One region of the Pseudocitrobacter cyperus genome, then DNA from elsewhere that is predicted to be linked to it. Evidence: predicted binding sites of a transcription regulator. Region 1 holds the regulator's gene; each other region holds the start of a gene.

Region 1 (5,082 bases):
CCGCGCAGGGTTGCGCCTTCTTCGGCCAGTTGTTTGACTTCTCGCTCCAGCGCATCGCGGCGCGCCTGATTTACGCCGGGCGTCAGAGCCTGATATTCGGCAATCGCCGGGTGCGCGGTTGCACCGCACAGCGGGCAGGGGCAACCGGGTTGCAGACGCGCGCGTTCGGCTTCCAGCCGCACAATCGTGCTTTCCAGATCGCAAATAGCGCGTACATCGCTTAACTGCTGGTTTTTATCTTTATAACGCTGGCGGCGGTCGGTGAGCGCAAGCGTCATTTTTTCCAGTTGCCCCCGGCGTTGCTGCTGCGCCTCACTGAGCTGTAGACGCCGCTTTTGTAATGGCAGGAAGCGAGCGTGTAGCGAGGTGAGTTGCTGGCGAAGGGGCCGCGCCGCGCTGTGCGCAGCGATTGCCGCAGTGACCTGGGCGAGATCCTGCGTGAGCGTTGAAACAGGGAGTTGCGCGGCCTGTTTTTCCAGTTCGCGCAGGCGCTGTTGATAGGTCTGTAGCTGGCTGTTTTCTCGTGCCTGCAACTGGAATGCGGCGCGCCAGCCGGTGAGCTCGCTACTCCAGTGTTTGTAACGCTCGTGCTGCGTGAGCCACTGTTCGAGCTGGCTGCGAGTCAGTTGCAACTCGCGAACCTGCTTCATTGCCGTCGCCCGGATGCGATTACGCCGGAGGGTTGCCTCCTGTAAGCGAGTATTCACTTGCAGAGTTTGCTGCTGGGTTCTGGCGAGGGTCGCAGCCTGCTCCTGAAGTAGCGTCCAGCGCGGGCGTAGCAGTTCAGCCGGTTGCGCGCGGCTGAGCGCTTCCAGTTGTGGCTGGGCGGTCGCCAGCACCTGTTCCGCATCGCTCAGAGCCTCCCGGGCATTTTGCAATTCACGGGCGAGTTCGTGCTGGCGTAGCAGCCACTGCTGCTGGTTTTGCGCGATAACCTGTTGCTCCAGCGTGCTTTTCTCTTCAAGAGTAAGCGCCTGCAAACTTCCCAACAGCGATTGTTGCTGCTCTTCACTGAGTAGCACCATCCCGGAGGATTGCGCCTGAAGCTTTTCAAGCTCGGTTCGCGCCTGTTTATGTTTTTCAAACACCTGCGCAGAAATTCGCCCGTAGATTTCCGTGCCGGTAAGTTCTTCCAGTAGCTCCGCGCGCTCCTTGGGGCGCGCATTCAGAAATGCAGCGAATTGCCCCTGCGACAGCAGCATTGAACGGGTAAAACGGCCATAGTCGAGGCCGCTCAGGGAGGCGATAAGTTCGAGCTTATCCTTCACTTTGTCGGCAAGGATTTTGCCGTCATCGCGGCGCGCCAGTTCGACGCGTGGCGCCTGAAGATTGCCATCCGGCTGATTGCGGGCGCGGTTCTGGCTCCAGAAAGCGCGGTAAGCGACGCCCTGAACTTCAAACTCCACTTCCGCCAGACATTCGGCAGTGTCGCGGGTCATCAGGTCGTTTTGCGATTGCGAAACGGTATTGAGGCGCGGTGTTTCGTGATACAGCGCGAGACAAATGGCGTCCAGCAGGGTGGTTTTCCCCGCCCCGGTAGGGCCGGTAATGGCAAACAGGCCGTTACTGGCGAACGGCTCGGCGGTAAAATCGATTTTCCATTCGCCTTTCAACGAGTTGAGGTTTTTCAGGCGCAGGCTGAGGATTTTCATGGCTGTGGTTCCTCATCCAGTGAGTGAACGGCGAGATTAAACAGTGTTTTCAGGCGCTCCTGTTGCGCCTCTTCCAGCGTTTCCAGCGCCAGACGACGCTGAAAAACGTCTTCCACTTCCAGTTCGCTCAGGGTTTCTCGCAGGCTATTATCAAGAATGCGTTGACGCTGTTCTCGGCTGCGCCTGACCAGCAGTACGTCGACCGGGAGATCGTCGGTAATGACCTGAATTTTACGCTGAATATCATGAAGATACTCATCGCTGGTAATTTCGATATCCAGCCACACCGGCGGCTCTGTCGGGGCGTTGCGATACTGCGCCAGTTGATGGCTGATGCTATCAAAATCGCCTTTAATCACCGCCAGCGGCTGGGTCGCGGGGACTTCCAGTGGTGTGACATCCTGAAGCTTGCCATCAATAAAAGTCACCAGATTCACACTTTTACTTTTGCCGGTTTCATCAAAGCTGAGCGGAATGGGTGAACCGCTGTAGCGGATATGCTCGCTGCCGCCAATTTTCTGCGCGCGGTGAATATGCCCCAGCGCGATGTAATCGGCAGGCGGGAAGTTTTGCGCCGGAAACGCATCCAGTGTGCCAATATAGATGTCACGCACGGCATCGCTTTTACTGGCGCCGACGGTGGTCAGGTGGCCGCTGGCGATAATCGGCAATGGGCGATCTCCGCGCAATTCGCAGGCCTGCTGGTATTGTTTCTGATAGTAGTCAGTAATCGTTTCCAGTAAATGCTGCTGTTTTTCAGCGCCAGAAAGCCCCGCCTGGCTGACGACGATATCGCGCGGGCGCAGAAACGGCACCGGGCAGAACACGGCGCCAGGCGTGCCGTCGCGGCGATTGAGGATAAAAGGCGTGTGTCCGGCGCTGGCGATCACCGTGGTATTCAGAAACGACAAAATATCGCGTGATTCATTTAGCGTGGCGACGGAGTCATGATTGCCTGCAAGCACCACCAGATGACAGCCAGTTTGTTGCAGATTCACCACAAAGCGGTTGTAGAGTTCACGCGCATAGCTTGGCGGCGAGCCGGTATCAAAGATATCGCCCGCCACAATAATGGCGTCTATCTGTTCGCGTTGCGCGGTCTCCAGCAGCCAGTTCAGAAATGCTTCATGTTCTGCGGCACGGCTTTTACTGTAAAAATTCTGGCCTAAGTGCCAGTCTGAAGTATGAAGAATTTGCATCGTCGTCCCAGTGGGGAAAAAAGCATAGCCGGGATTATACATTCCCCGGCCGCGGGATCGACGGGTGTATTCCGGTAGTGTCATATTTCGTAAAGCGCCATCATTTTACGGTCATGTTTTTCATAAAACTGTCATAAATCTGACGCATAATGACGCCGAATGTATACTGATGGCTAAAAAAACAGGGCATAAAATGGCGAGACGCATTCTGGTCGTTGAAGATGAAGCACCCATCCGCGAAATGGTCTGTTTCGTGCTGGAACAAAATGGTTTCCAGCCGATTGAGGCGGAAGATTATGACAGCGCGGTGAATCAGCTCAATGAACCCTGGCCCGATCTTATCCTGCTCGACTGGATGCTACCGGGCGGCTCAGGGCTACAGTTCATCAAACATCTCAAGCGCGAAGCGCTGACTCGTGATATTCCGGTAATGATGCTGACGGCGCGCGGTGAAGAAGAGGATCGCGTGCGCGGTCTGGAAACCGGCGCGGATGACTACATTACGAAACCCTTCTCGCCGAAAGAGCTGGTGGCGCGCATTAAAGCCGTCATGCGTCGCATTTCACCGATGGCAGTGGAAGAGGTGATCGAGATGCAGGGATTAAGCCTTGACCCAACTTCGCACCGCGTGATGACCGGGGAAAACCCGCTCGATATGGGCCCGACCGAATTTAAACTGCTGCACTTCTTTATGACGCATCCTGAACGCGTCTACAGCCGTGAGCAACTGCTAAACCATGTCTGGGGCACCAACGTGTATGTGGAAGACCGCACGGTGGATGTGCATATCCGCCGCCTGCGTAAAGCGCTGGAACACAGCGGCCACGACCGTATGGTGCAAACCGTTCGCGGCACGGGCTATCGCTTCTCTGCCCGATTCTGATTGTTAACAGGAGTGTGACGCGTGCTGGAACGGCTGTCATGGAAAAGACTCGCCTTAGAGCTTTTCCTCTGTTGTCTCCCGGCCCTGTTTCTTGGGCTGGTCTTTGGCCATCTTCCCTGGTTTCTGCTGGTTGCCGTGACCGGGTTGTTGATTTGGCATTTCTGGAATCTTCTGCGTCTTTCGTGGTGGCTATGGGTTGACCGTAGTATGACGCCCCCGCCGGGTCGCGGAAGTTGGGAGCCGCTGTTATATGGCCTCAACCAGATGCAGTTGCGGAATAAAAAACGCCGTCGTGAACTGGGGAATCTGATTAAACGCTTTCGCAGCGGCGCGGAATCTCTACCTGATGCGGTGGTGCTGACCACTGAAGAAGGGGCGATTTTCTGGTGTAACGGCCTGGCACAACAACTACTTGGCCTGCGCTGGCCGGACGATAGCGGGCAAAATATTCTTAACCTGCTGCGCTATCCGGAATTTACACAGCATCTCAAGCAGCGTGATTTCCTGAAACCGCTGCATCTGGTTCTTAATTACGGGCGTCATCTGGAAATTCGTATCATGCCCTATACGGATCGCCAGTTGTTGATGGTCGCGCGTGATGTGACACAAATGCACCAACTGGAAGGCGCGCGACGCAATTTCTTTGCCAACGTGAGCCACGAATTGCGCACACCGCTGACGGTGTTGCAGGGGTATCTGGAGATGCTTCAGGAGAAGGTACTGGAAGGGGCTACGCGGGAAAAAGCCTTGCACACCATGCGTGAGCAAACGCAGCGTATGGAGGGGCTGGTCAAACAGCTTTTGACCCTGTCAAAAATAGAAGCTGCCCCGACGCTGGCGCTCAATGAGACGGTGGATGTGCCGATGATGTTGCGGGTAGCTGAGCGTGAAGCGCAGACCCTGAGCCAGCAGCATCATGAATTACACTTTGAGGTCGATGAGACCCTGAAAGTGCTGGGCAATGAAGATCAACTGCGCAGTGCGGTATCGAACCTGGTCTATAACGCCGTGAATCATACGCCAGCAGGAACGTCCATCACCGTGCGCTGGCAACGTGCGCCCCATGGCGTACTGTTCAGCGTGGAGGACACTGGGCCGGGTATTGCGCCAGAGCATATTCCCCGCTTAACCGAGCGTTTTTATCGCGTTGATAAAGCGCGCTCGCGTCAGACCGGTGGGAGTGGCCTGGGGCTGGCGATAGTGAAACATGCGCTAAATCATCATGATAGCCGGTTGGAAATCGAGAGTGAGCTGGGTAAAGGGTCACGTTTCAGTTTTCTGTTGCCAGAAAGGTTGATCGCCAAAGCGAATGATTAATTTGCACGGTGTCATGAAGAGTTGCCACAGA
Region 2 (5,082 bases), on a different contig from region 1:
GGTTTGCTGGAACTGGAAACCGCGAATCGCTTCCCACAGGGTGACGCCGATACCGCCTGCGCCGACCATGCCGACCACGGTGGCCGAGCGGACGTTGGATTCGAAGCGATAGAGCGAATAGGAGATTAAAAGCGGCATCACCTGCGGCAGCACGCCGTAGAGGATCTCTTCCAGCTTGTTAGCGCCGGTAGCGCGGATGCCTTCCACCGGGCCGGGTTCAATCGCTTCCACCGCTTCGGAAAGCAGCTTGGAGAGCACGCCGGTGGTGTGGATAAACAGCGCCAGCACGCCAGCGAACGGGCCGAGACCGACGGCGACCACGAACAGCATGGCAAAGACCATTTCGTTAATGGCGCGGCAGGCGTCCATCAGACGGCGCACGGGCTGGTAGACCCACCAGGGCACCAGGTTTTCGGCGCTCATCAGGCCAAAGGGGATGGAGAGAACCACTGCCAGCGCGGTACCCCAGACGGCGATTTGCAGGGTGATGGCCATTTCAGCGAGGTAATCCTGCCACTGGCTGAAATCCGGCGGGAAGAAGTCGGCGGCGAAGGTCGCCATGTTGCCGCCGTCTTTAATCAGCGTGAGCGGGGCCATTTCAGCGCCCTGCCACGAGACGACCAGTACGGCGAGGACGATGGCCCAGCTAAATAGCGAAAACCAGTTACGCCTGGGTGGGGCAATGGTGATGGTTTGCATGTTTGGCTCCGTGTTTGTGTTTTCTCCCTCTCCCTGTGGGAGAGGGGACCGATCGAGCACATTACTGCACCGCTTTACTCACTGAACTCATCGCGCTCAGCGCATTGTTCAGGCGGTCTAAATCATCCAGTTGCGCCTGAATAGCGGTGGTTTTCGCCAGCTTGTCCTGCGCGTTCAGACCGTTGTTACCCTTCACGCCCTGCATCTCTTTAAACAGCGCGAGCTGACGAATCGGCACCAGTTGCAGGTCGCTGGAGGCGCGGAACGGCGCCCAGCCCAGGCGTTCCAGCACCGCTTTCTCTTCCGGCGTTTTGCCGTAGTTCATAAAGAAGTCGTAGATCTTGTCTTTGCTGGTTTCGGACAGATTTTTGCGCCAGACGATCGGATCGCCGGGGATCAGCGGCGACTTCCAGATCACTTTCAGTTCTTTCAGCTTCTCCGGCGCGGAGGTTTTCAGCTTGTCGAGGTTTTCGGTGTTGTTAGTCGCCACATCGACCTGCTTATTGGCGACGGCCAGGGCGTTGGTTTCATGGCTGGCGTTGACCGTGCGCTTGAAGTCACTGGCGGAGATATTGTTTTTAGCGAAGACGTAGTAGCCGGGAACGAGGAAGCCAGAGGTGGAGTTAGGATCGCCGTTACCGAAGGTGAGATCTTTACGCTTCGCCAGCAGATCGTTCAGGTTGTTGATCGGGCTGTCTTTGTTGACGATCAGCACGCTCCAGTATCCTGGCGATCCATCCGCCGCCACCGTCTGGGCGAAGACCTGGCCGTTGGCGCGATCCACCGCTTCCATCGCCGAAAGATTGCCGTACCAGGCGATATCCACTTTGTTGAAGCGCATACCCTGGATAATGCCCGCGTAGTCAGGCGCGAAGAAAGCATTCACTTTTACGCCCAGCTTTTTCTCCATATCCTGCAAGAACGGCGTCCATTGCGGTTTCAGGTTCTGCTGTGATTCCGTTGAAATAATGCCGAAATTCAGCGCTTTTTCCTGCTCTTCGGCATAAGCCGGGCTTAACAGGGTGCTGAGGCTGAACATGCTGGTGAAAGCCAGCGAGGCAATTATCTTCGCGTTCATTTCCTTTCCTCATTTATGGGGATGTCAGGCAGCCTGCGCGCTCTCTTCGACGCGGTTAATGCTGCGGTAGAGATGGTCAAAACGTTCGTTATCAAACTGCTGGCTGCTGCCGTCGTAGAAGACGTGTCCCTGGCGCAGAGCGACGATGCGTTCGCAGTAGCGCAGGGCGTAATCCACCTGATGTAGCGTCACCACGACGGTGATGCCGTCTTTCTGGTTGATGTCGCGCAGGGTGTCCATCACGATGCGCGCCGATTCCGGATCCAGCGAGGCGATAGGCTCATCGGCCAGAATCACCTTCGCCTGCTGCATCAATGCGCGGGCAATCGCCACACGCTGCTGCTGGCCGCCGGAAAGCGTGGAAACGCGCTGGTACGCAAAGTGCGCCATGCCGACGCGGGTCAGCGCCTGTAACGCCCGTTGTTTCTGCTCGCGGGTGAACCAGCTAAAACAGGTGCGCCAGAACGGCGTGCTGCCGAGCGCGCCAATCAGCACGTTCTCCAGTACGCTCAGGCGATTCACCAGGTTGAATTGTTGAAAGATGTAACCCGTGTGCGCGCGGCTTTTGCGGATATCACGCGCCAGGCGTCCACCCTGCTGAACAGTTCGGCCCAGCAGTTCAACCCGACATTCCGGCGCTTTATCGCCGACAATCAGGCCGCTTAAGTGACGTAAAAGGGTGGATTTGCCGGAACCGGACGGCCCAAGCAGAGCCACCATCTCACCGTGATGAATGTTCAGATCAACCGCATGCAGCGCCTGATGCTGATTGAAGGTTTTGCTCAGTTGTTCGACGCGGATAATCGTTTGCATGCTGGAGCCTCTCTGAAAAAGTGGCTCCATCGTGGCGAAGTTTTGTGACAGTTGAGTTAAGCGTGAGTGACGTGAAGATGAAGAGTTAAGGCGAAAATGATGACAACGGGAGGACGCGCCTCCCGCAGAGTTTATCCGCCAGGCTGTTTGACGACGTTGATCATCCAGGGCAGGCCGTAGCGGTCGGTGACTTTGCCGAAACCGTGCGCCCAGAAGGTCTCCTGCCAGGCCATCTCAATCTGGCCTTCTGCCGCCAGGCTATCGAACCAGCGTTTTCCTTCGTTGACGTCCTGGGTATCCAGCACCAGCGTAAAACCGCTGTAACCAGTATTTCCGCTTTGCGCGCCGTCGCTCATCATGATGTCGCTTCCCGCAACTTTCAGGTTAGCGTGGGCAATAGCGTTTTCAGGGTAGGTCTGGCCGGAGGGGCAGCCATCGCTGCTTTCCTGCGCATCTTTCGGCATTTCGCCAAAGGTGATTTTGTAGAGCAGCTCCGCACCCAGCGTCTGTTGATAGTAGGCGATGGCATCGGCGCAGTTTCCGGCGAAAGCAATGTAGGGACTTAACGGCATAATCGTTACCTCAGGTAAGAAGAGCTTGTTAAGTGTAGTGCGTGTCTGTGAAGGGGGCTAAGCGGGGCGGGTGTGGGGGAAGGTTGCCGGACAAGACGCATAGCGTCGTCATCCGGCAATCTGAATCAGTTCTTTTTCACAAACTCAGATTTCAGCTTCATCGGGCCGAAGCCGTCGATTTTGCAATCGATGTTGTGGTCACCTTCAACCAGGCGAATGTTTTTCACTTTGGTGCCGATCTTCAGCATCGAAGAGCTGCCTTTTACTTTCAGGTCTTTCACGACGGTGACGCTGTCGCCGTCGGCCAGCAGGTTGCCGTTGGCATCTTTCACAATCAGCTCGTCGTTATCTTGTGCGGGTTCGGCGTCGTTCCATTCGTGTGCGCATTCCGGGCAGATATACATGCCGTTATCTTCATAGGTGTATTCGGAATTGCATTTCGGGCAGTGGGGTAATGACATGGGGATTTCCTCAAAAGTGCGAAAGGGCAATAAGCCCCTAAAAACCGGCATAATGCCGCAAACAGTCGCTAATGATAGCGCAAAACCACACTTTTGTCGGCGTTATTCAGGAGAGGAAACAGAAACCCCCTCCGAAGAGGGGGTGGGACGTTAGTGGTGTGCAGCCTGAGAGAGGCTTGCTTTGGCGTTGTTCTCAACGGCGGGCACTTTTCCGAATCGTCTGGCGTACAGTGCGGTGATGATAGGCACCAGAATCGCGGTGACGATGACGCTCGCGGCGACCAGCGCCGTTGCCGAAGCGGCAACCGGGGCAAACGATGGGTTAATCTGGGCAATGATGACCGGGTTAGCGACCGCTGCGCCTGCCGCTGAGGAGGCCGCCACACCCGCCGTACCGTTACCGCCGCCGATAACGCGGTCGGCAATAATCAGTGGGATACCGGTGATGATGATAACCGCAACACCCAGGGCGATACCCAACAGGCCGGTATCCATAATTACGTTCAGATTGATGGTGTTGCCCAGAGCAAAACCGAAGAACGGAATCAGCACCGGTGTGGCTTTGCTAAAGAAGCTACGCAGGTCGTGGTCAAGGTTGCCGAGAGTGAAACCAATCAGGAACGGCAGGACGGCACCGATAAAGTGGTGTGGTTCGAAAGAGGCCAGACCGGCAGAGCCGAGGATTACCATGGTCATCAGCGGGCCTGATTCTAAAGACATCAGTACGAATGCGCCGGACTCTTCTTTTGTACCATATTGGTTCATCAGGCTGGCATACAGACCGCCGTTTGTCATATCCATGGCGGAAACAATCGCCAGCACCGAGAGACCTGCAAAGAAACCGGTTTGAATACCGTTTTCTGGAATAAACATCGCTGCAATCAGCGCCACAATCCAGGCTACGCCAATTTTGGTCAGCACCAGCGTACCGGATTTACGTAATACGGTTCCGGTTGCGCGTAAATCAATAGAGGCACCAATACAGAAGAACCAGACGGCAAGAATGGGCACCGTGCCGCCAATCATTCCCTTAGTGAAAGAACCAAAATATTCCCCGGTATTTGGCGCGAAGGTATTTAAAACTGCCCCCAGCAGTAAGGGGATTAGCATCATCCCGCCTGGGATTCTTTCCATTGTGGCTTTAATTTTCATATTGCATCCTCGCTTCTCATCTCCAGAAAGATGGAAGAGGTTAAGAATAATAATTTCAAGCAGTTACCCGCTTGTTTTCTGCGGGCGTCTCTGTCCATGCGGCCGGAGCGCGGTGGGTACAACGAGGGAGAATGTCTCCCTGAAAAGCCCAACAGTGCTGCTCCTGAAACTATGATGCATTTACTGGAATTATGATTCAATGAAAATAAAACAGTGTTTTAGTTATACAGATCACATATTTTGATGAAATCGTAGATTTCGAGGGCGAGGCCAAATTGGCTGTGAAATTTTTGTGAATTAGTTTGGT
Region 3 (5,082 bases), 1.6 Mb from region 1:
TCGAGCAGCATGACGGGCCTGTTGATTATGGCTCTGCTGTTTGGCTTTGGGGGTTCCATTGTTTCGCTGATGATGTCGAAATGGATGGCCCTGAAGTCGGTAGGTGGGGAAGTCATTGAGCAGCCGCGTAACGAAACGGAACGTTGGCTGATGGATACCGTCGCGCAACAATCGCGCCAGGCGGGGATTGGTATGCCGCAGGTGGCTATCTACCATGCGCCGGATATCAACGCTTTTGCAACCGGTGCGCGTCGTGATGCGTCCCTGGTGGCGGTCAGTACGGGTCTGTTGCAGAACATGAGCCGTGACGAAGCTGAAGCGGTTATCGCTCACGAAATCAGCCATGTGGCTAACGGCGACATGGTTACGATGACGCTCATTCAGGGGGTGGTAAACACCTTCGTGATCTTCATTTCACGCGTGATTGCGCAGATTGCCGCCGGTTTCCTGAGTGGCAACCGTGATGATGGCGAAGAGAGCAGCAATGGCAACCCGCTGATTTACTTTGGTGTTTCCATGGTGCTTGAACTGGTATTCGGTATTCTTGCCAGCATTATCACCATGTGGTTCTCCCGCCACCGTGAATTTCACGCCGATGCCGGTTCGGCCCGTCTGGTTGGTCGTGAGAAGATGATTGCCGCGCTGCAACGTCTGAAAACCAGTTATGAGCCACAGGAAGCCAGCAGCATGATGGCATTCTGCATCAACGGTAAGTCTAAAACGCTGAGTGAGTTGTTTATGACGCACCCACCGCTGGACAAGCGTATTGAAGCGCTGCGTACCGGTGAATACCTGAAATAATAAAAAAAGCGCCTGATTAAAGGCGCTTTTTTTCTGTGCCTGATTAGCGTTGCGCGCGCGGTTGTGTCACCCGCAATCCACTGAACAATGCCGCGACGACCGCCAGACTTCCCGCCAGCAGCAGCGAAACATGCGTTCCGCTGTCACCAAACGCATTAAACATCAATGCCACCAACGCGGCACCCGTGCTTTGACCAAGCAGGCGAGCGGTGCCCAGCATGCCACTGGCACCGCCGCTGCGCTGACGAGGCGCGGCAGAAATAATCGTATGGTTATTGGGGGACTGAAACAGACCAAAACCTGCCCCGCAAAGAATCATTCGCCAGATGATGTCGAGGTCTGAAGGCGAGGAGGGCAGCAGTGCAAGCGCAAATAATCCACAGGCCATGACCACCATTCCCAGCGCGCCAAGGAATCCGGCGTGCACTCGCTCGATCAGATAACCCGCCAGGGGCGCCATTACCATCGTTGCCAGCGGCCAGGGGGTTAGCAACAGACCTGTTTCGACTTCGCTGCGTCCCATCATGGTTTGCAGGAAAAAGGGCAGTGAAACCAGCGCCAGCATCTGAGCGCAGAATGAACAAATGGAGGTGCAAATCGACAATGAAAACAGCGGAATACGCAGTAAATCCACGGGCAGCAACGGCACCGGTAAGCGCAATTGCCGCCGGACAAAGAAAAAGCCGACAATCAGCAGCAGCACCACTTCTGCGACAACCTGAGTGATGGACTGCCCCTGAGCGAATCCACCAAGCGCGGTAATGAGCAGGCCAAAGGTTAAGGCATTCATTATCGCGCTGGGCAGGTCGAAGCGCGTTGCCTGGTTACGCGTGGCATTGTGCGGCAGATACCGTACCGCCAGCAGCCAGGAGAGGACGCCCAGCGGAATATTGACCAGGAACAACCATTGCCAGGAGGCGACAGAAAGGATGGCCGCTGCAATGGTCGGCCCGGCGGCAGAGGAGACGGCGACGACAAATGAGTTGACCCCCATCCCGCGGCCAAGCTGTCGTTGTGGGTAGATAAGCCTGATTAGCGCTGTATTCACACTCATCAACGCCGCGCCACCGAATCCCTGGGCGACGCGGGCGAGAGTCAGCATCTCCAGTGAACTTGAGAGGGCGCATAAACCGGAGGCGAGGGTAAAGGCGATAAGGCCAATTTTGTAGATCCGGTGGTAGCCAATCATGTCACCAAGAAAGGCCAGCGACAGCAGAGAGATAACGATAGCTATCTGATAGGCGTTGACTATCCAGATTGAGGCTGCCGGAGAGGCGTGGAGATCGCTGGCAATCGTTGGTAGCGCAACGTTAGCGATAGCCCCGTCGAGCACTGCCATGCTGATGCCGAGCACAATGGTCAGGATAGCGCCGTACCGTTGCGGTGCTGGCAGACCATCAGTAAGAGTTTTATCCATGTGAGAAGTGTGATTTTACGGAAATTATTAGTCAGGAAAATATTTTAGCATTGATTATTCGGCGGTATGTCGCAGATTTGTAACCAGGTTGCAGAAGATTCATTGCGACGAAGGCTTTGCGAAATTATAATAAAAACCGGTTCTATTTTTTATAAAACAGTTGCGATGAGGTGATAAATGGCAGTTGCAGATTTGGATAAACAGCCAGATTCTGTCTCTTCAGTATTGAAGGTTTTTGGCATCCTGCAGGCGCTTGGTGAAGAGCGTGAAATCGGAATTACCGAACTGTCGCAGCGTGTCATGATGTCGAAAAGCACTGTTTATCGCTTTTTGCAGACCATGAAATCATTGGGATACGTAGCCCAGGAAGGGGAATCTGAAAAGTATTCGTTAACGCTTAAGTTGTTCGAATTGGGTGCGCGCGCGTTACAAAACGTCGATTTAATTCGTAGCGCTGATATCCAGATGCGTGAACTCTCTCGCCTGACCAAAGAGACCATTCACCTGGGGGCGCTGGATGAAGACAGTATTGTTTACATTCATAAAATCGATTCGATGTATAACCTGCGTATGTATTCTCGCGTTGGCCGCCGTAACCCGCTGTACAGTACCGCAATTGGTAAAGTGCTGCTGGCCTGGCGTGACCGCAGCGAAGTGCGTGAAATTCTGGAAGATGTGGAATATAAACACAGCACCGACCGCACTATCACCAGTACCGATGCGCTGATGCCTGTGCTCGATCTGGTTCGCCAGCAGGGGTACGGTGAGGATAACGAAGAGCAGGAAGAAGGATTGCGTTGTATCGGTGTGCCGGTATTCGACCGCTTTGGCGTGGTCATCGCCGGGCTGAGTATCTCGTTCCCGACGCTGCGTTTCTCTGAAGAACGTCTGCACGAGTATGTGGCGATGCTGCATACGGCGGCGCGTAAAATCTCAGAGCAATTAGGCTATAACGACTATCCCTTCTGATAGCACGTCAGCATAAAAAACGCCGCGTTTATCGCGGCGTTGTTTTATCCGTTATCGACGACGGTTTCACTTTTTCGCAGTACCGGGCAGTCGGTAAGCCCGATGATCCCACTGTCGGAATGCACATACTGGGCGGTGCTGGTGCCGCGCGCGGTCAGATATTTACACTGCAGGCCCAAACCGCCAGCGTTCTCACTGCTGCCGATCAACACGCCGTATCCACTCAGCAATATGCCAATCCAGACAATTGCCAGTATAATTATTGTTCTGATCGCTATTCTCATGACATCCTCACGTCTTTTTTATCCTGATTATCAGGGTACCTTGTCTTTAAAGCGACACAACTCCATGATTCCTAAAAGCAGATTTTCTTTGTACAGTTAGCCGCTGTTTAAGATACGCGTGTTACCCTGGTCATCTGATAGTGTTACTAGTAGCGGAGTGTGGAGTGAAAAAATTTCGGTGGGTGATACTGATTGTCGTGCTGGCGGCTTGTTTGCTGCTCTGGACTCAGACGCTCAACGTGTTGTGCGACCAGGATGTTCAGTTCTTCAATGGGATCTGCAGTATCAACAAATTCATTCCCTGGTAAAACATTTTTTCCCTTAACGATTTCCTTCCTTAATGCGAGTGGTAGAATGTTCCGTTCCTGTTGAGGTGGTGATATGAGTGATTTGGTAAGTTCTGGGGCGTTAAATCTGGTATCTGTCGTCGTATCTCTCCTGCTGTTGGTGGTGGGGCTGGTATTGTGGTTCTTTGTTAATCGCGCAAGTTCGCGTACCAACGAGCAGATCGAACTGCTCGAAGCGTTGTTGGATCAGCAAAAGCGGCAAAACGCACTGCTGCGTCGACTCTGCGAAGCGAATGAGCCTGAAAAACCGGCTGTCGAAGAGAAAGCTGTTGAAGTAAAAAATGAAGATGAGGATGATTTCATTCGCCTGGTGGCAGAAAGATAATCTTTTCCTCTTACACGCCGGTAAGCTGAAATGCCTGCTGGCGTCCGTGGGTTGCACCGTTGCGGTGCGCCCATCGTCAAACCGGGTTTTACCTGAACCGCCCATCTCCTTTTCTGCCTCTTCTTTCAACCTGACTTTTACTGGCTAGCCCCCTGTCTTCGTATCTGATTGTATTTATAATTATTTTTTTCTGCTGTTAACTGTTTGTTCAAATATCAATCAGTCAAACGTGTGAGTGATGGATATCTAATTTATTTGCCCAATGCCCGGAAAACATTTGCCGTATGGAATTAGCGAAACGTTTTTATTGCGCAACGATGACGTTATGTCATTAAAGTTTCATTATTTTGGTGCAACCTGATCACATTATATTGTTTAGGTTATCCGTGATCGTGGTATAGCGAAACGTTACTTGCTTATAACCGGTTATCAGAATGCATGTTTCATAAATTATGTCAGAAATATTCTAATGATATAAAAAATTGTTGAAACCGCTTCGCTTTTCTGGACGAACTGAAAATGTTGAACTATGGTAAAAAAGTCTTACGATACCGTGGGCTAGGGGAGTCGGAAGACCTTAACAGAGGCGCTGCGCATTACCGTTCGGCGCGTAAATGCGTAGTCGATCAAATGATTGTTGTAGGATTTGTGCGGCTGATCGAGACACGTTTAAAAATGGCTTGCCATTATTAACGTTGTATGTGATAACACGTTTTGGGTTAAACGAGGTACAGTTCTGTCTATGTATGGCATTATCAGTAAAGAAGTCCTGAGTAAACACGTTGACGTTGAATACCGCTTCTCTGCCGAACCTTATATTAGTGCCTCATGCAGTTATGTCTCAGTTTTATCTATGAATGCGCCTGCGGGCGAAAAAACACTCTAAGGAATTTTGCAAATGGCAAAGATTAAAGGTCAAGTTAAGTGGTTCAACGAGTC
Region 4 (5,082 bases), 1.2 Mb from region 1:
TAGCGGTGATTCTGGCGCAGGTAGCCTGACATCAGACTGACGGCTCTCTTACAATTTTGTCAGCAGGCTTAGAGGGAAGGCGCTGCTCTGACATGGGTTCCTTTGTGCGGGTAGGGTCAGGCTGTTTAGCAAACGTCAGCCCAAAGGTATTGATACCGTTCTCGCTACGCGCAAAGACATCCCCCCGGTGCATAATGGCGACGGCACGGACGATCGACAGGCCAAGTCCATGGTGGGTATCACTTTTCGCCCGGGAGGTGTCAACGCGATAGAACCGCTCGAAAAGTCGGTGTAAGTGCTCTGGTGCTATTGGATCGCCCGGGTTTGACACTTCAACACAGGCCTGATGACCTTTTTCGCTTAATCGCACCGTAACCGTGCTATTGGACGGCGAGTGTCTTGCGCTGTTTTCCAGTAAATTAGCCAGCGAGCGGTGGAACAGTCGTCGGTCGATGTATACGGTGATGTCGCCCTCTACATCCAGTGAAAGCTGTTTTTCAGCAAAAGAGGGTTCCACATACTCCGCTGTTTTCAGGGTTTCTTCTCTCAGGGACACCAGGGTAAGCAGGGAAGCATGTTCACCCGCGTGGGCATGGGACAGGAACAGCATGTCGTTAACGATAGACGTCATGCGTTCCAGTTCTTCCAGATTGGAACCCAATAACTCTTCCAGTTCATCATGCGAACGTCGGCGCGAGAGACCCAGTTGCGTCTGACCAATAAGGTTTGTCAGCGGGGTACGGAGCTCATGCGCAACATCGGCGTTAAAGCTGTCAAGCTGACGCCAGGCAATTTCCTGACGTTCTAACACGCCATTAAATGATGACGCCAGTTGCTGCAGTTCTTCGGGCAAATCGCGAGTGTTCAGGCGCTGACCATGGTCTCCCGGTGCAAGATGCTGGGCCTCTTTACTGAGTGCTCCTACGGGACGAAGACCGATCCTTGATACGATGTATCCCAGCAAGGCGACAATCACGACGCCCAGTGCGGCTATGATGAGCAGCGTCCTGGTAAAGGCATTCAGTGTGCCCATGTACGGTGTGGAGTCGATGGCAACAATATAGCGCAACTCAGGCCTTTCACCGTTGGCGGGGATAGTTTTCACTAGCAGGAACAGCGAGCATGCACCTTCCGATGCGCCGGGCACTTTATTAAAGCCCTCCTGCAAAGAAGACCACTGAACACCCACTGGTGGTGTCCCTCCCATGCTAAAGCGTGGGTTATCGCTCACGATCCAGTAGCGAACGCGTTCACCTTCGGAATTGGTTAATACGGTGAATTTATTGGCAAGCAGTGACCAGCCGTCAGCCGACGTTCGGGCGGTGATCCACGGGCTCATTAATGATTCGCGGAACAACAATTCGTTGTGCATTTGCTTTTGCAAAGAGTCATGCAAAGAGCTTCTGAGCAGGATACCGATAACAGACACAATCAGCAGCGCGGATAAGGCAAACATCAGCGCCAGGTGAACGGAGATGGAACGCTTAGGCATGCTTATCCCCTTCATTTATTCGGGCCGGACTTCGAGGACATAACCCATGCCACGAACGGTCTGTAATAGTTTGACGTCGAACGGCGCATCCACTTTGGCTCGCAGGCGTTTAATGGCCACTTCGACCACATTGGCGTCGCTGTCAAAATTCATGTCCCATATCTGCTCGGCAATCATCATCTTTGACAGTATCTCTCCCTGATGCCGGGCCAGAAGGCTCAGCAGAGAAAACTCTTTCGCAGTGAGTTCCAGTCGCGTTCCGGCGCGAAATACCCGGCGAGCCAGCAGGTCGAGATGCAGATCGTGAATCTGCAACTGAGTGATGTCTGCGCCATCCGTAGCGCGGCGACGCACCAGTGCCTGAATACGCGCCACCAGTTCAATAAGCGAAAAGGGCTTGGGCAGATAATCATCCGCGCCAAGACGAAGCCCCTTAACCCGCTCGTCGACCGATCCCCGTGCTGAGAGCATCAGTACCGGTGTCTGTTTGACGGCCCGCACACCTTCAAGTACCCGGTAGCCATCCATCCCGGGCAGCATCACATCAAGAATTATTGTGTCGTAGTCGAACTCCAGCGCGTAATGAAGCCCCTCAGCACCATCAGCAGAAACATCGACCGTAAACCCGGATTCACTCAACGCACGGCTGAGATAGGTTGACGTTTTTTCTTCATCTTCAACTAACAACAGGCGCATAACAGGGCTTCCTCTACTTTTGAAAATCTGTAATCAAAACTATTTTGCTCTCCGGGAGCCAACATAACGCTGACAGTTATCTGACAGCATTGTCAGGAAGGCCTCGTTATCACCGTTCGCTTCCTGACGAAAATGTTATTTCTCCGTCACGATACTGACAGCCATCACTCCCTAACCTGAGTCTGTAAATCGAATGCTGCAAGCCTGCATCACCAGGCTGACACTCACCGGGAGATAAAATGAAATTCAATTTTTTAAGTGCAATGCTGCTCACGGCAATGGCCGGAGCGACCTCAGCTAATGCGGCTGATTACAAAAAAAATCCCTTCACACTGGTTTATGACGGTGCCATCACTGAGAATGTCAAAGGTAAGATCAACATTCATCCGGTGAAATACGATCTGCATGGCATCCAGATTGCCGCGAATGTCTATACCCCGGCTAACTACGATCCCGCTAAAAAATATCCGGCCATCGTTGTGGCACATCCGAATGGCGGCGTAAAAGAGCAGGTTGCCGGGCTGTATGCGCAGCGCCTTGCTGAGCAGGGCTACATCATGATTACCGCCGATGCTGCTTACCAGGGTGCCAGCGGTGGAATGCCGCGCAACGTGGATAAACCAGCTAATCGTATTGAGGATATCCACGGTATGGCTGATTACCTCAGCCAGTATCCCGGTGTTGATAGCGCTCGCATTGGCCTGTTAGGTATTTGCGGTGGCGGTGGTTATTCATTAAAAGCCGCACAGACTGATAAACGTTTTAAGGCTCTGGCAACATTAAGCATGTTTGACTCCGGTTTAGTTCGCCGTAATGGTTATCAGGATTCACAGTTGTCCACCATCCAGGAACGTCTGCAGCAGGCGAGCGATGCGCGCTCACGCGAAGTGGCGACGGGTGAAGTCAGCTACTCCGGGGATGCCAACCTTACTGACGAACAGATTGCTAAACTTCCCTATGATTTGTACCGTCAGGGCTACGAGTATTACAAGAAAACCCACGCCCATCCGAACTCAACTTTCCGCTATACCACCAGTAGCCTGCTTGAGCTGATACGTTTTGATGCACAAAGCAATATGGATCTTATTAATCAGCCGCTTCTGATGATGGCGGGCACTAAAGCCGACTCGCTGTATATGACCGAAAGCGCATTCCAGAAGGCCACCGGCACGCAGAATAAAAAACTGTTCCTGATTGACGGAGCCACGCATATCGAGACCTACTGGGTACCGCGTTATGTCGATGCCGCTATGGGGCAACTTGATATCTTCTTTGGCAAAAATATTTAATGACCCACCTTACTCACTCGCGTGGTCAGCGCCATAGCTGCGCTGGCCAGAGTGAAAAGGGTGATAACCCAGCCCATAGTCCAGGGGGTTCCGTCGCTGAACATCGCTAACAGCAATGATGAAATGATGCCACTGCCGTACTGGAGTGAACCGATCAGTGCTGAAGCCGACCCCGCAGCATTCGGTGCCGCGTCCAGCGCGGCAGCCGTTGCCGTGGCGGCAATAATGCCATTCATTGAAAACAGGATGAAAATTGCGAGGGCAATCAGAGCTATGCCACCGATATTTAGTTTTGTTGCAACCGCCAGCACCAGGGATGCTGTAGCAGCAATCAGCACGGCGCCTTTTAACAGCGTTTCCAGTGGGTAACGATGCACCAGACGACGGTTCGCCGCACTTAGCCCCATTACGCCGACAATGTTGACGGCAAACAACCAACCGTAATGCTGCGGATCAACATGGAAATAGGTGATATAGACAAACGGAGAGCCTGCAATAAATGCATAAACGGCCACATAATAAAAAGTCAGACTTAGGGTGAACTTCATAAAGTTCACATTACTGAGCAAGCGATAATATGTCCTGAATGCACCATTAATTGAGGCCGATACGCGACGTTCAAGCGGCAACGTCTCAGGAAGCCAGTAGAGTGACAGCAGCATGAACACGCCAATGGCCGTTAACAACCAGAAAATAGCATGCCAGGAGGTGAATTTAATCATCTGCCCGCCAAGCAGCGGGCCAACAATAGGGGCAATCGCCATAACGATGGTTAATGTTGAAAGCATCTGGGCGGCACGAGTACGGCTAAACAGATCACGAATCATGGCGCGCGCCAGCATCGGGCCGGTGCAGGCCCCCAGTGCCTGAAATACGCGCCAGAAAACGATATGCGTGATGTCAGTTGAAAGTGCGCATCCTGCCGAACCGATAATAAATAACACCATACCGATTATCAGGGGAGGGCGACGACCGAAGCGATCGCTAACCGGCCCCCATATGAGCTGCGCCAGACAAAAGCCAATCAAAAAACCGGTGATAGTTAATTCAGCATCACCTTGCAATTCCTTCGCCATAATGGGCATAGCGGGAAGATAGATATCGGTAGACAAGGACGTAAACGCCATCAGGGCGCTGAGGATCATAATAAAAAGTAGTCCGGTTGTCTTAACCGAGGGGGAACGGTTCATAAACGCCTGCTTCAAAAAGAATACTGCGTTCAATAATAGCGACCCGTCGGCAAATAATAATCATCGTAAGCTGGATAGGCGTTATGAGTCGTACTCATGAATAAATGAAATACGTCGTTTGATCTTCATTAGTTCAGTGGGGATATGTGATGAGGTGCCGGGGGAGAAATACGGCGGTATTTTAACACCTTATCGGGAGTCAGCAATGACATCCTTGATTTAACTTATGTTGTGCGAAAACTCAGTTCATAAGAAACGAATGTCATATATCATTGTTTTACTTGGTATTTATAATGTAAATCTTAACTCAATTCAAGATCACTTCATGAACTACTTAATATTGGCAACGGGGTATGGTGCCAGATAGCTTGAAAAGCCCCCTTTAAGGAGGCTAAGCGACGATTCATACAGGTAC

Evidence for each region. Region 1 encodes PhoB, which activates phosphate uptake and scavenging genes when phosphate is short. Its sites were predicted from a motif close to CTGTCATAAAACTGNCNNAT; they were not measured.
Region 2: phnC (phosphonate ABC transporter ATP-binding protein) is a predicted target of PhoB. The motif match lies at 2,622-2,641, and genes of this name have one in related genera.
Region 3: kdgR (DNA-binding transcriptional regulator KdgR) is a predicted target of PhoB. The motif match lies at 2,285-2,304, and genes of this name have one in related genera.
Region 4: VSR74_RS02380 (heavy metal response regulator transcription factor) is a predicted target of PhoB. The motif match lies at 2,256-2,275, and genes of this name have one in related genera.

The regions. Positions count from the first base shown of each region.
Region 1 covers NZ_JAYMYY010000001.1:1,665,015-1,670,096, reverse strand. The annotation lists gene sbcC (exonuclease subunit SbcC) at 1-1,652, opposite strand, end outside; gene sbcD (exonuclease subunit SbcD) at 1,649-2,851, opposite strand; gene phoB (phosphate response regulator transcription factor PhoB) at 3,045-3,734, shown strand; gene phoR (phosphate regulon sensor histidine kinase PhoR) at 3,756-5,051, shown strand.
Region 2 covers NZ_JAYMYY010000008.1:32,315-37,396, reverse strand. The annotation lists gene phnE (phosphonate ABC transporter, permease protein PhnE) at 1-699, opposite strand, end outside; gene phnD (phosphonate ABC transporter substrate-binding protein) at 761-1,777, opposite strand; gene phnC (phosphonate ABC transporter ATP-binding protein) at 1,802-2,590, opposite strand; gene yjdN (VOC family metalloprotein YjdN) at 2,722-3,162, opposite strand; gene VSR74_RS19970 (zinc ribbon domain-containing protein YjdM) at 3,288-3,623, opposite strand; gene kdgT (2-keto-3-deoxygluconate transporter) at 3,774-4,775, opposite strand.
Region 3 covers NZ_JAYMYY010000001.1:103,139-108,220, forward strand. The annotation lists gene htpX (protease HtpX) at 1-801, shown strand, start outside; gene VSR74_RS00550 (MFS transporter) at 845-2,218, opposite strand; gene kdgR (DNA-binding transcriptional regulator KdgR) at 2,396-3,187, shown strand; gene VSR74_RS00560 (YobH family protein) at 3,232-3,471, opposite strand; gene mgrB (PhoP/PhoQ regulatory lipoprotein MgrB) at 3,636-3,779, shown strand; gene VSR74_RS00570 (YebO family protein) at 3,853-4,143, shown strand; gene VSR74_RS00575 (DUF2627 domain-containing protein) at 4,886-5,029, shown strand; gene cspE (transcription antiterminator/RNA stability regulator CspE) at 5,042-5,082, shown strand, end outside.
Region 4 covers NZ_JAYMYY010000001.1:481,526-486,607, reverse strand. The annotation lists gene VSR74_RS02385 (heavy metal sensor histidine kinase) at 32-1,492, opposite strand; gene VSR74_RS02380 (heavy metal response regulator transcription factor) at 1,508-2,188, opposite strand; gene VSR74_RS02375 (alpha/beta hydrolase) at 2,428-3,477, shown strand; gene VSR74_RS02370 (multidrug effflux MFS transporter) at 3,474-4,667, opposite strand; gene VSR74_RS02365 (MFS transporter) at 5,071-5,082, opposite strand, start outside.